3 regions of the Clavibacter sp. genome follow, and region 1 is predicted to be linked to each of the others. Evidence: predicted binding sites of a transcription regulator. Region 1 holds the regulator's gene; each other region holds the start of a gene.
What was found. Region 1 encodes HrcA, which represses chaperone genes, less so after heat shock. Its sites were predicted from a motif close to TTNGCACTCGNNNNNNNCGAGTGCNAA; they were not measured.

Region 1 (3,249 bases):
AGGTAGAAGTGGGCCACGGTCAGACGTTGAGGAAGCGGTCGCGGAGCTTCTGGAACAGGCCCTGCTGGAAGTGCGCGAGGTGCGGCGCCGGCGCCTTGTTGCGCTTCGCGAACTGCTGGATGAGGTCGCGCTCCTTATGGTCGAGCTTCTGGGGCGTGACCACCTGGATCCCGATCTTGAGGTCGCCGCGACCCGAGCCGCGGAGCTTCGTGACGCCGCGGCCGCGCACCGTGATGATCTCGGCGCTCTGGATCCCGGGGCGGAGCTCCAGGTCGACGTCGCCGTCGAGGGCCTCGATGTGCGCGTCGCTGCCGAGGATCGCGTCGACCATGCTCACCTCGACCGTCGCGAGCAGGTCGTCGCCGTTGCGGCTGAAGACCTCGTGGTGCTTGACCTTGATCTCGAGGTAGAGGTCGCCGTTCGGGCCGCCCGCGGGGCCGACCTCGCCGGAGCCGGGCATCTGGAGGCGGAGGCCCGTGTCGACGCCGGCCGGGATGTCCACCGGCACGGTGCGGCGCGCGCGGACGCGGCCCTGGCCCTGGCAGGTGGGGCACGGGTGCGGGATGACGGTGCCGTAGCCGCGGCAGGTGCCGCAGGGGCTCGACGTCATGACGTTCCCGAGGAGCGAGCGCACCTGGCGCTGGATGCTGCCGGAGCCGCGGCAGATGTCGCACGTGACGGCGCTCGTGCCGGGCTGCGCGCAGGATCCGTGGCACGTGTCGCAGACGACGGCCGTGTCGACCTCGAGGTCGCGGTGCACGCCGAAGATGACCTCCTTGAGCTCGACCTCCACGCGCAGCAGCGCGTCCTGGCCGCGCTCCTGGCGGGACCGGGGGCCGCGTCCGCCGCCGCCCTGCTGGCCGCCGAAGAACGTCTCGAAGATGTCGCCGAACCCGCCGAAGCCCTGGCCGCCCTGTCCGCCGAAACCGGCCTGCGGGCCGAGGTCGTACTGCTGGCGCTGCTGGGGGTCCGACAGCACGTCGTACGCGTGCGTGACGAGCTTGAACCGCTCGGCCGCGTCGGGGGCGTCGTTGACGTCCGGGTGGAGCTGGCGCGCCTGCTTGCGGTACGCCTTCTTGATCTCCTCTGGCGTCGCCTCGCGGCTCACGCCGAGTACTTCGTAGTGGTCAGCCACGTCGGGCCCTTCGGTGGTGATGGTCGTGGGGATCTTCGGCGGTGCGCCGGCGTGCGGCGGTCACCGCTCCTCGAGCAGGCGCGAGAGGTAGCGCGCGACCGCGCGCACCGACGCCATGTTGGTGGAGTAGTCCATGCGGGTCGGCCCGAGCACGCCGAGGCGCGCGAGCACGCCGCCGGACGAGCTGTAGCCGCTGGTGAGCACGCTGGTCTCGCCGAGGCCGAACGGGGCGTTCTCCCGACCGATGCTCACGGAGACGCCGTGCTGGTCGGCCTCCATCTCGCCGAGCAGGCGCAGCAGCACCACCTGCTCCTCGATGGCCTCGAGGACGGGCGAAATGCTCCCGGGGAAGTCGCGCTCGGTGCGGGCGAGGTTCGCGGATCCCGCCAGCAGCAGCCGCTCCTGCCGGTTCGCGAGCACCTGCTCCACGAGCGTGCCCGCGAGGACGGACGCCGCGGCGCGCTGCCCGGGCTCGACCTCGTCGGACAGGGTCTCGAGCCGGGTCGCCGCCTCGGCGAGCCCGAGCCCGCCGACGGCCTGGTTGATCCGCGTGCGCATGATCGCGAGGAACGCGTCGTCCGGGTCGCCCGCGAGCTCGACGACGCGCTGCTCGACGCGGCCCGTGTCGGTGATGAGCACCGTGAGCACGCGCGTGGTCGACAGCGCCACGAGCTCGACGTGCTTGACGTGGCTCGTGGCGAGCGACGGGTACTGCACGAGCGCGACCTGGTTCGTCAGCTGCGCGAGGAGCCGCACCGTGCGCGCGAGCACGTCGTCGAGGTCGACCGACTCGCCGAGGAACACGTGGATCGCCTGGCGCTGCGCGGGCGTCAGCGGGCGCACGTCGGCGAGCTGGTCGACGAAGAGGCGGTACCCCTTGTCGGTGGGCACGCGCCCGGACGAGGTGTGCGGCGCGGCGATCAGCTCCTCCTCTTCGAGGAGGGCCATGTCGTTGCGGATGGTGGCGGCCGAGACGCCGAAGGCGTGGCGCTCCACGATGGACTTGGAGCCCACGGGCTCGCGAGAGGACACGTAGTCCTGCACGATCACCCGGAGGACGTCGAGCCCGCGTTCCGAGACCATGGCGGCTCCCTCCTGGCACTCGTCGGTTCTGACTGCCAATCGTACCGCGGCTCCGGGGGTGATCGGCGTTGCCGGTCTCGCGTCGTCGGCGGTAGCGTGGACGGGCCCGGTGCAGCCAGGCCCACCCATGATCCGTCCGCGTCCGCCGATCCCCGGTCGTCGCCCGGCACCGAGAGGCTCCCCGCGATGTCCGCACCCGACCCCCACCCCTACGGCGCGCCCACGCCGCTCACCCCGAGCGAGGACCGCCTCTGGGCGTCCCTCACGCACTTCCTGGCCATCCTCATCGTGCCGGCGTTCATCGTGTGGCTCGTGTTCCGCGAGCGCGGCCGGTTCACCGACCAGGAGGGCAAGGAGGCGACGAACTGGACGATCAACGTCGTGGGCGCGCTCGTCATCCTCAACGTGCTGCAGGTGGTCTTCGGGGTCATCCCGATCCTCGGGGTCATCATCGGCCTGCTCCTCGGCCTCGTGATCTTCGCGGTGGTCGTCGTCAACATCGTGTTCGCGATCATCGGCGGCACCCGCGTCCAGGCCGGCCGGCCCTACCGCTACCCGCTCAACATCCGGTGGATCAAGTAGGCGGTCGCCCGTGAGCGCGAGGATGCGGCACGTCGCCGTCGACTGCCGCGACCCGCACGCGCTCTCGCTCTTCTGGGCCGGCGTGACGGGCTTCGAGGAGGATCCCGAGGAGCCGAACGTCCCCGGCGACGGCATGGCGTGGCTCGGCGATCCGGTCTCGGGCCTCGGCATCATCCTGCAGCGGACGGAGAGCCCCACGACGGGGAAGAACCGCGTGCACCTCGACCTCGCGCCCGACGACCGCACGCGCGACGAGGAGGTCGAGCGGGTGCTCGCCCTGGGCGCCGCGCTCGTGGCCGATCGGAGGAACGCCGACGGCAGCGGCTGGGTCGTGCTCGCGGATCCCGAGGGCAACGAGTTCTGCGTGGAGCGCAGCGACGCCGAGCGCGAGGCCGGCGACGAGGTGGGTGCTGTCGTCCTCTGACGACCGGCCCTGGGCTAGTCCTCGA
Region 2 (3,249 bases), on a different contig from region 1:
ATCGTGGTCCTCGTCGTCGTCGTGTTCGTGAACACCGCGATCCAGACCGGCGAGATCAACGGCACCCCGATCCCGACGGCGCCGTAGCCCGCAGAGCTCGCACCACCCGCATCACGTCGTCGCGGCCGTCCCCTCGGGGCGGCCGCGTCATCGCGTCCGGGGCCGACGGACCCGCCTCAGCCCGCGTCGACCCCGTGCCGGTCCGCGAGGATCGCCACCCGTCGCCCGCCGACCCGCGTCGCGATGAGCGTCGCCGAGCCGTCGCCCTTCAGCTGCAGCCGCGTCCGCAGCCGCGCCGGATCCACGTCGACCCCGCGCTTCTTGATCTCCAGCGTGCCGATCCCACGAGCCCGCAGCTCCCGCTTCAGCCGCTGCTCGTCGAGCGGCAGCACCTCGCGCACCCGGAAGCCGCGCGCGAACGGCGTCGCCTGCTCCCGGTCGGACGTGATCCACGCGATGCCCTCACCGACCATGCGCCCGTCGAGCGACCGCGCGAGGTCGCCGATGAGCCGTGCGCGGATCACCGCCCCGTCCGGCTCGTACAGGTGCTCGCCCAGCTCGCCGAGCTCGGCATCCTCGCTGTCGGCCGCCGACGTCAGCTCCGCCTGCGATCCGCTGCTGATCAGGAGCGCCGCCCGTCGCACGCCGTCGCGCCGGGTCGGCCCGAACCAGAGGCCCATCTCCACGGCCTGCCCGTCGACCGAGACCCACTGCGCCTCCGCCTCCGCGGGGATGAGGTCGCGGTCGAGGCCCGGCCCGAGCTTGATGCCCGCGGCCCGTCCCGCCGCCAGCTCGAACGCCGCGGAGAGCGTGGGGGAGTAGGCGTCCGGATCCGAGATGCGGCGGGTCGACGAGTGCCCGTCGGTGCGCCGGGCGGGGTCGAGGTACACGCCGTCGACGCGACCGGCGCTGAAGGCCTCCGCCGTGCCCTGCTCGACCTCGGCCTCGGGGAACGGCGCGAGGTTCCATCCGGCGACCGCGGCGGTCACCTCGTCGCGCTCGACGGCCGTGACGCGGATCCCGATGGCCGCCATCGCCATCGCGTCCCCGCCGATCCCGCAGCCGAGGTCGGCGACGTGCGCCACGCCCGCCTGCTGGAAGCGCCCCGCGTGCTGCGCGGCGACCGGCAGCCGGGTCGCCTGCTCGAGCCCCGCCTCCGTGAAGAGCATGCGCGCGGCGAAGTCGCCGAACTTCGCCCTGGCCCGGGCCCGCAGGCGCGACTGCGTGAGGACCGCGCGCACGAGCGCGGGGGAGTACCCCTCACCGCGCAGCGCGCTCACCATCCGCACCATGTCGTCCCCCGGCGCGGGCTCGGGGAGGGAGTCGAGCAGGCGGAGCCCCTCGAGCGAGAGCACCTCGCGGAGGTCGGTCTGATCCATCCGCCCACCGTACCGGGGCACCTCTGCACCGATTGGCACTCGCGTTGCGCGAGTGCAAGCGCGGCCCGTAGAATCTCACCTGGCACTCTCCCCTGGGGATTGCCAATCAGTCTTGTCCCGTACGCCAAGAAGGAAGAGGTCAACCGTGTCGGTCTCCATCAAGCCGCTCGAGGATCGCATCGTCATCCAGCAGGTCGAAGCCGAGCAGACCACCGCGTCTGGTCTGGTCATCCCCGACACCGCCAAGGAGAAGCCCCAGGAGGGCGAGGTCGTGGCCGTGGGCCCCGGCCGCATCGACGACAACGGCAACCGCGTCCCGCTCGACGTCGCCGTGGGCGACAAGGTCATCTACTCCAAGTACGGCGGAACCGAGGTCAAGTACGACGGCCAGGACCTCCTCGTCCTCTCGGCGCGCGACGTGCTCGCCGTCATCGAGCGCTGACGCTCCGCCTCAGCGACACCGCACCACCGCACCACCCGGGAGCCCGGCCGACACGATTCGGCCGGGCTCTCGTGCGTCCGCGCCCCACCCGCCATCGCGGGCATCCCGCGTCCGCGGCGCTAGCCTCGTGAGGTGACGCGCCCCACCCCGGAGTCCTCGACCCGCACCGGCCTGATCGCCGCCGTCGGCGCGTACGGCCTGTGGGGCGTCCTCCCCGTCTTCTTCCTGCTGCTCGTGCCGGCCGGCGCGTTCGAGATCGTGGGCTGGCGGATCCTCTTCTCGCTCGTCGTCTGCGCGATCGTCATCACGGCCGCCCGGCGCTGGTCGCGCGTGGTCGCCATCGTGCGCCGCCCGCGCATCTTCCTGGGCCTCGGCCTCGCCGGGCACCTGATCCTCGTCAACTGGACGGTCTACGTCTACGGCACGCTCTCCGGCCACGTCGTCGAGACGGCGCTGGGGTACTTCATCAACCCGATCGTCACGGTGCTGCTCGGCGTGATCCTCCTGCGCGAGCGCCTCCGCCCGCTGCAGTGGGCCGCCGTGTGCCTCTCGGCCGTCGCGGTGGCGGTCATCGCCGTCGGCTACGGGCAGCTGCCGTGGGTGTCGCTCGCGCTCGCCGGGTCGTTCGGGCTCTACGGGCTGGTGAAGAAGCGCGTGAGCGGGGGCGCGGACGCGCTCTCCGGCCTCGCGCTCGAGACCGCGTGGCTGGTGCCGGCCGCGACTGCCATGCTCGTGATCACGGGCGCGGGCGCCGGGCTCACCATCGGCACGGTGTCGCCCGGCCACACGCTGCTGCTGGTCAGCACGGGCGTCGTCACCGCGGGCCCGCTCCTGCCGTTCGGATTCGCCGCCGGACGCCTGCCGCTCTCCGTGATCGGGCTCACGCAGTACCTGGCCCCGCTGCTGCAATTCGCGTTCGGGGTGTTCGTGCTGCACGAGGCCATGCCGCCCGAGCGGTGGGCCGGATTCGCGATCGTCTGGGCGGCGCTCGTGCTGCTCACGATCGACATGGTCCGCGCGTCCCGCAGGCCGATCACTCCCGTGGTGCGTCGGCAGATGGATCCGGCGGTCGTGGACGGCATCTGATTCGGATCCCGTCGCGCATTCCGTGAATGGTAACGATCGGGTCGCGTTACACGACGGAAATGCCGATGCATTGTGCCCGTCTCATCCGCGCCATAGGGTCGCACCAGGCGAGGCGCGCATTCGCGTGCCTCCTGCATCACATTCCCGAGCATCACCACACACATCCATAAGGAGCACCATGAGCGCATTCGGCAGGGCTTCGGCCTCCCGCTCACGATCCCGCACCGCCCTCAGCGCCGTCACCATCGCGGTGGCCGGCGCCCTCGTCCTCGCCGGCTGCTCCGGCGGCAGCGGCGATGGAGGCGGCACCACGGGCGACGGCGGCCTGGACCTCAAGGTCGG
Region 3 (3,249 bases), on a different contig from region 1:
GTCGATCCGCACGTGGGCCAACCGCACGAGCCCCGAGCGCTGCTACGTCAAGACCTCGCTGTCGATCCTCAACATGGGCTTCACGCGCGGCCTCTCGCCGGCGTACATGGCGGTGACCCCCGCGATCAACGACTGGGTGCACGCGCTCGTCACGGGCGATGCGGAGTTCGCGCGGCTCGGCTTCGGGATCCTCCGCGAGGTCGCCGCGGTCGGCGTGCGCGACGAGCGGGTCGACGCCGCGCTGCCGCCCGGCCACTCCCACGGCAAGATGCTGTCCGCGCTCTGGCGTGAGTCGCCCGTGCCCGGCCTCGCCGAGGGCGAGCGGCTGATGAGCATGACGAGCCTCCTGCACGTCGACGCGCACGGGGACACGGTGCTCGGCGCGCTGATCGATGCATCCGGCATCGGCGCGGCCGCGTGGCTGCGCCGCTGGCTCGACGCGTACCTCGTCCCGCTCGCGCACGCGCTCATCGCGCACGACCTGGCGTTCATGCCGCACGGCGAGAACGTGATCCTCGTGCTGCGCGACCATGTCGTCGTCCGCGTGCTGATGAAGGACATCGCCGAGGAGGTCGCCCTCTTCGACACCGAGCGCGAGCTGCCGGACGACGTGCGGCGGATCCGCATGGAGATCCCCGAGGACGAGCGCACCCTCACGGTCTTCACCGACGTGATGGACGGCTTCCTCCGCTTCGCCGCCGCGCTCCTCGAGGACCGGGACGACCTCGGCCCCGATGGCCTGTGGCGCGTGGCCGCGGAGGCGCTCGCCGACCACGAGCGCGCGCACCCGGAGCTCGCGGAGCGCTTCTCGCGCCTCGACCTCTTCGCGCCGTCGTTCGACCGCTCGTGCCTCAACCGCCTGCAGCTGCGCGACAACCGGCGGATGGTCGATCTGCAGGCGCCGGTGATGCAGATCCACGGCTCGCTGCGGAACCCGCTCGCCATCCACGCGGGCCTCCGGCCGCGCATCGACTGACCACCCGGCCCGCGCATGCGAGGAGCCGCCGCCCGCTGCTGCGGACGACGGCTCCTCGTCGTGTGGGCGCCTCGCGGCCCGGTCGGATCAGCTCGCGGCGTGCGCGCCCTGCTCGACGCGCAGCGTCTGACCGTCCTGGCCCTGGCCCTGCTGCTCGTCGGACGTGACCGCGATCTTGCGCGGCTTCGCCCGCTCGCTCACCGGGATGGTGACGCTCAGCACGCCGTTGGCGTAGTGCGCCGAGATGCGCTCGGTGTCGATGCCCTGGCCGAGCGTCAGCTGGCGGAGGAACGTGCCGGCGACGCGCTCGCGCGTGAGCCACCGCACGTTCTGGTCGCCGGCGAGCGTGCGCTCCGCGCGGATGGTCAGCAGCTGGCCGTCCACGTCGATGTCGACCGAGCCCGGGTCGATGCCCGGGAGGTCGGCGGCCAACACGTAGGTGTCGCCCTCGCGGTGCAGGTCGATGGGCATGGGCCGGTTCGCCTGGCGGGTCTCGGCGAGGGCGCCCATGGCGCGGTCCAGCTCGCGGAACGGATCGAAGGTCATGTTCATGCTCGACTCCTCACGATGATCTGCGGTGATGATCTGCGGGTTGAGCCCCCTCGGCTCAACTACGGCGAGATTAGCACTCGACGCAGGGGAGTGCCAAGCCGTTCGCCGAGGGCGAATGCGGCTCTCGCCACCGCTTCAGGAGCGTCGGCGCAGGTCGCGCTCCATGCGGCCGATGAGGGTCCACACCGCGCGCGAGAGGTCCGGGTGCTCCATGGCGATCCCGCGCAGCAGCCGGTACTCGAACCGCGCGACCACGCCGGGCTCGGTCGACGGATCGCGCACGCGGGCCAGCTCCTCGGCCATCCCGTCGGCCTCGAGCACGTCCTGCCGGAGCGTCGCGACCACGTGCTCGTCCACGGTCGGCAGCTGCGGGATCACCTCCCACGGGTCGTCGCCGTTCCGGCAACGGTGCTCGATCACGGCGTCCAGCTCGTCGCGGGCCTCCTGGCGCAGCACCTCGAGGCTGGCGGAGAAGCGGGCGTGCACGGGCGGATCCTCTCGGGCGGCGGGCCGCTCGGAGGCGGGTCCCTTCACGCTACGTCATGCCCCGGAGCACCCCCGACGGGATGGCCGGATGCCGTCGGTAGCCTGGAGGACCGCGACCCAGGAGGATCCATGACCGACACCGCCCGCCCTGTCGCCCTCGTCACGGGAGCCACCCGCGGCATCGGCCGCGCCGTCGCCGAAGACCTCGCCCGCACGCATCGCGTGATCGTGCACGGCCGCGACCGCGATGCCGTCGACGCGCTCGCCGCCTCCCTCACCGACGCCGTCGGCTGGGCGGCCGACCTCGCCGCGGGCGGCCTCACCGACCTCGTGCCGGGGCTCGACCGCCTCGACGTGCTCGTGCACTCGGCCGGCGTGATCGGCGGCGACGCGGTCGACGCGACGCCGGTGGAGGAGTGGCGCCGCGTGTTCGAGGTCAACGTGTTCGCGGTGGCCGAGGTGACACGCGTGCTCCTGCCCGCGCTCCGGGCGGCGAAGGGGCAGGTCGTGCTCGTGAACTCCGGATCCGGCTTCACGGCGAACCCCACCGGCGGCGTCTACGCGGGATCCAAGTTCGCCCTCCGCGCGCTCGGCGACGCCCTCCGCGAGGAGGAGCGCCCGAACGGCGTGCGCGTGTCGAGCGTGCACCCGGGCCGCGTCGCCACCGACATGCAGCGGGAGCTGCGCGCCAAGGAGGGCGGCGCGTACGACGAGACGCGCTACCTCGAGCCCGCATCCGTCGCGCGCGCCGTGCGCCTCGTGGTCGATCAGACCCGCGACGGCACGCTCGAGTCGGTGTCGCTGCGCCCGTTCGGGGGCTGATCCGGCGGACGACCGGACGCATCGGCCCCGTCGTCCGCGCGTGCGCCGAGCGCGATTCCTTACGTCTTGGAGATCGTCGTTGCGAGAGACGGTCTTCTGACGATACGTTCTCACCATGACCTCCCGCAGCGACGCCGACACCCGCGCCGACGCCCACGTGGACGCGTCCGGCGTCGACGCCCACGTGGACGCGTCCGGCGTCGACGCCCACGTGGACGCGTCCGGCGTCGACGCCTCCGGCATCGACTGGGGCTCCGGCGGCATCGAGACGCAGTTCGGCTGGTCCATCCAGGCCGTGTACCAGGGGTTCGTACGCACCGCGCAGGCCGCCGTGGCGCACGTCCCGGGCGGGCCGCGCGGCTACCAGGTGCTCGTCGCGATCACCACGGAGGAGCCGTCGTCGCAGCTCGCGC

Region 2: groES (co-chaperone GroES) is a predicted target of HrcA. The motif match lies at 1,412-1,438, and genes of this name have one in related genera.
Region 3: HDR73_RS03685 (Hsp20/alpha crystallin family protein) is a predicted target of HrcA. The motif match lies at 1,599-1,625, and genes of this name have one in related genera.

Annotation. Positions count from the first base shown of each region.
Region 1 is NZ_JAAVCB010000031.1:25,590-28,838, reverse strand. Features, by position in the region: gene HDR73_RS04040 (16S rRNA (uracil(1498)-N(3))-methyltransferase) at 1-17, opposite strand, end outside; gene dnaJ (molecular chaperone DnaJ) at 20-1,135, opposite strand; gene hrcA (heat-inducible transcriptional repressor HrcA) at 1,196-2,218, opposite strand; gene HDR73_RS04025 (DUF4870 domain-containing protein) at 2,405-2,800, shown strand; gene HDR73_RS04020 (VOC family protein) at 2,811-3,224, shown strand; gene hemW (radical SAM family heme chaperone HemW) at 3,239-3,249, opposite strand, start outside.
Region 2 is NZ_JAAVCB010000135.1:7,638-10,886, reverse strand. Features, by position in the region: gene HDR73_RS14895 (DUF4190 domain-containing protein) at 1-87, shown strand, start outside; gene HDR73_RS14890 (class I SAM-dependent methyltransferase) at 177-1,379, opposite strand; gene groES (co-chaperone GroES) at 1,525-1,821, shown strand; gene rarD (EamA family transporter RarD) at 1,954-2,907, shown strand; gene HDR73_RS14875 (ABC transporter substrate-binding protein) at 3,086-3,249, shown strand, end outside.
Region 3 is NZ_JAAVCB010000029.1:46,220-49,468, forward strand. Features, by position in the region: gene HDR73_RS03680 (GNAT family N-acetyltransferase) at 1-976, shown strand, start outside; gene HDR73_RS03685 (Hsp20/alpha crystallin family protein) at 1,064-1,528, opposite strand; gene HDR73_RS03690 (hypothetical protein) at 1,664-2,062, opposite strand; gene HDR73_RS03695 (SDR family oxidoreductase) at 2,144-2,836, shown strand; gene HDR73_RS03700 (MarR family winged helix-turn-helix transcriptional regulator) at 2,952-3,249, shown strand, end outside.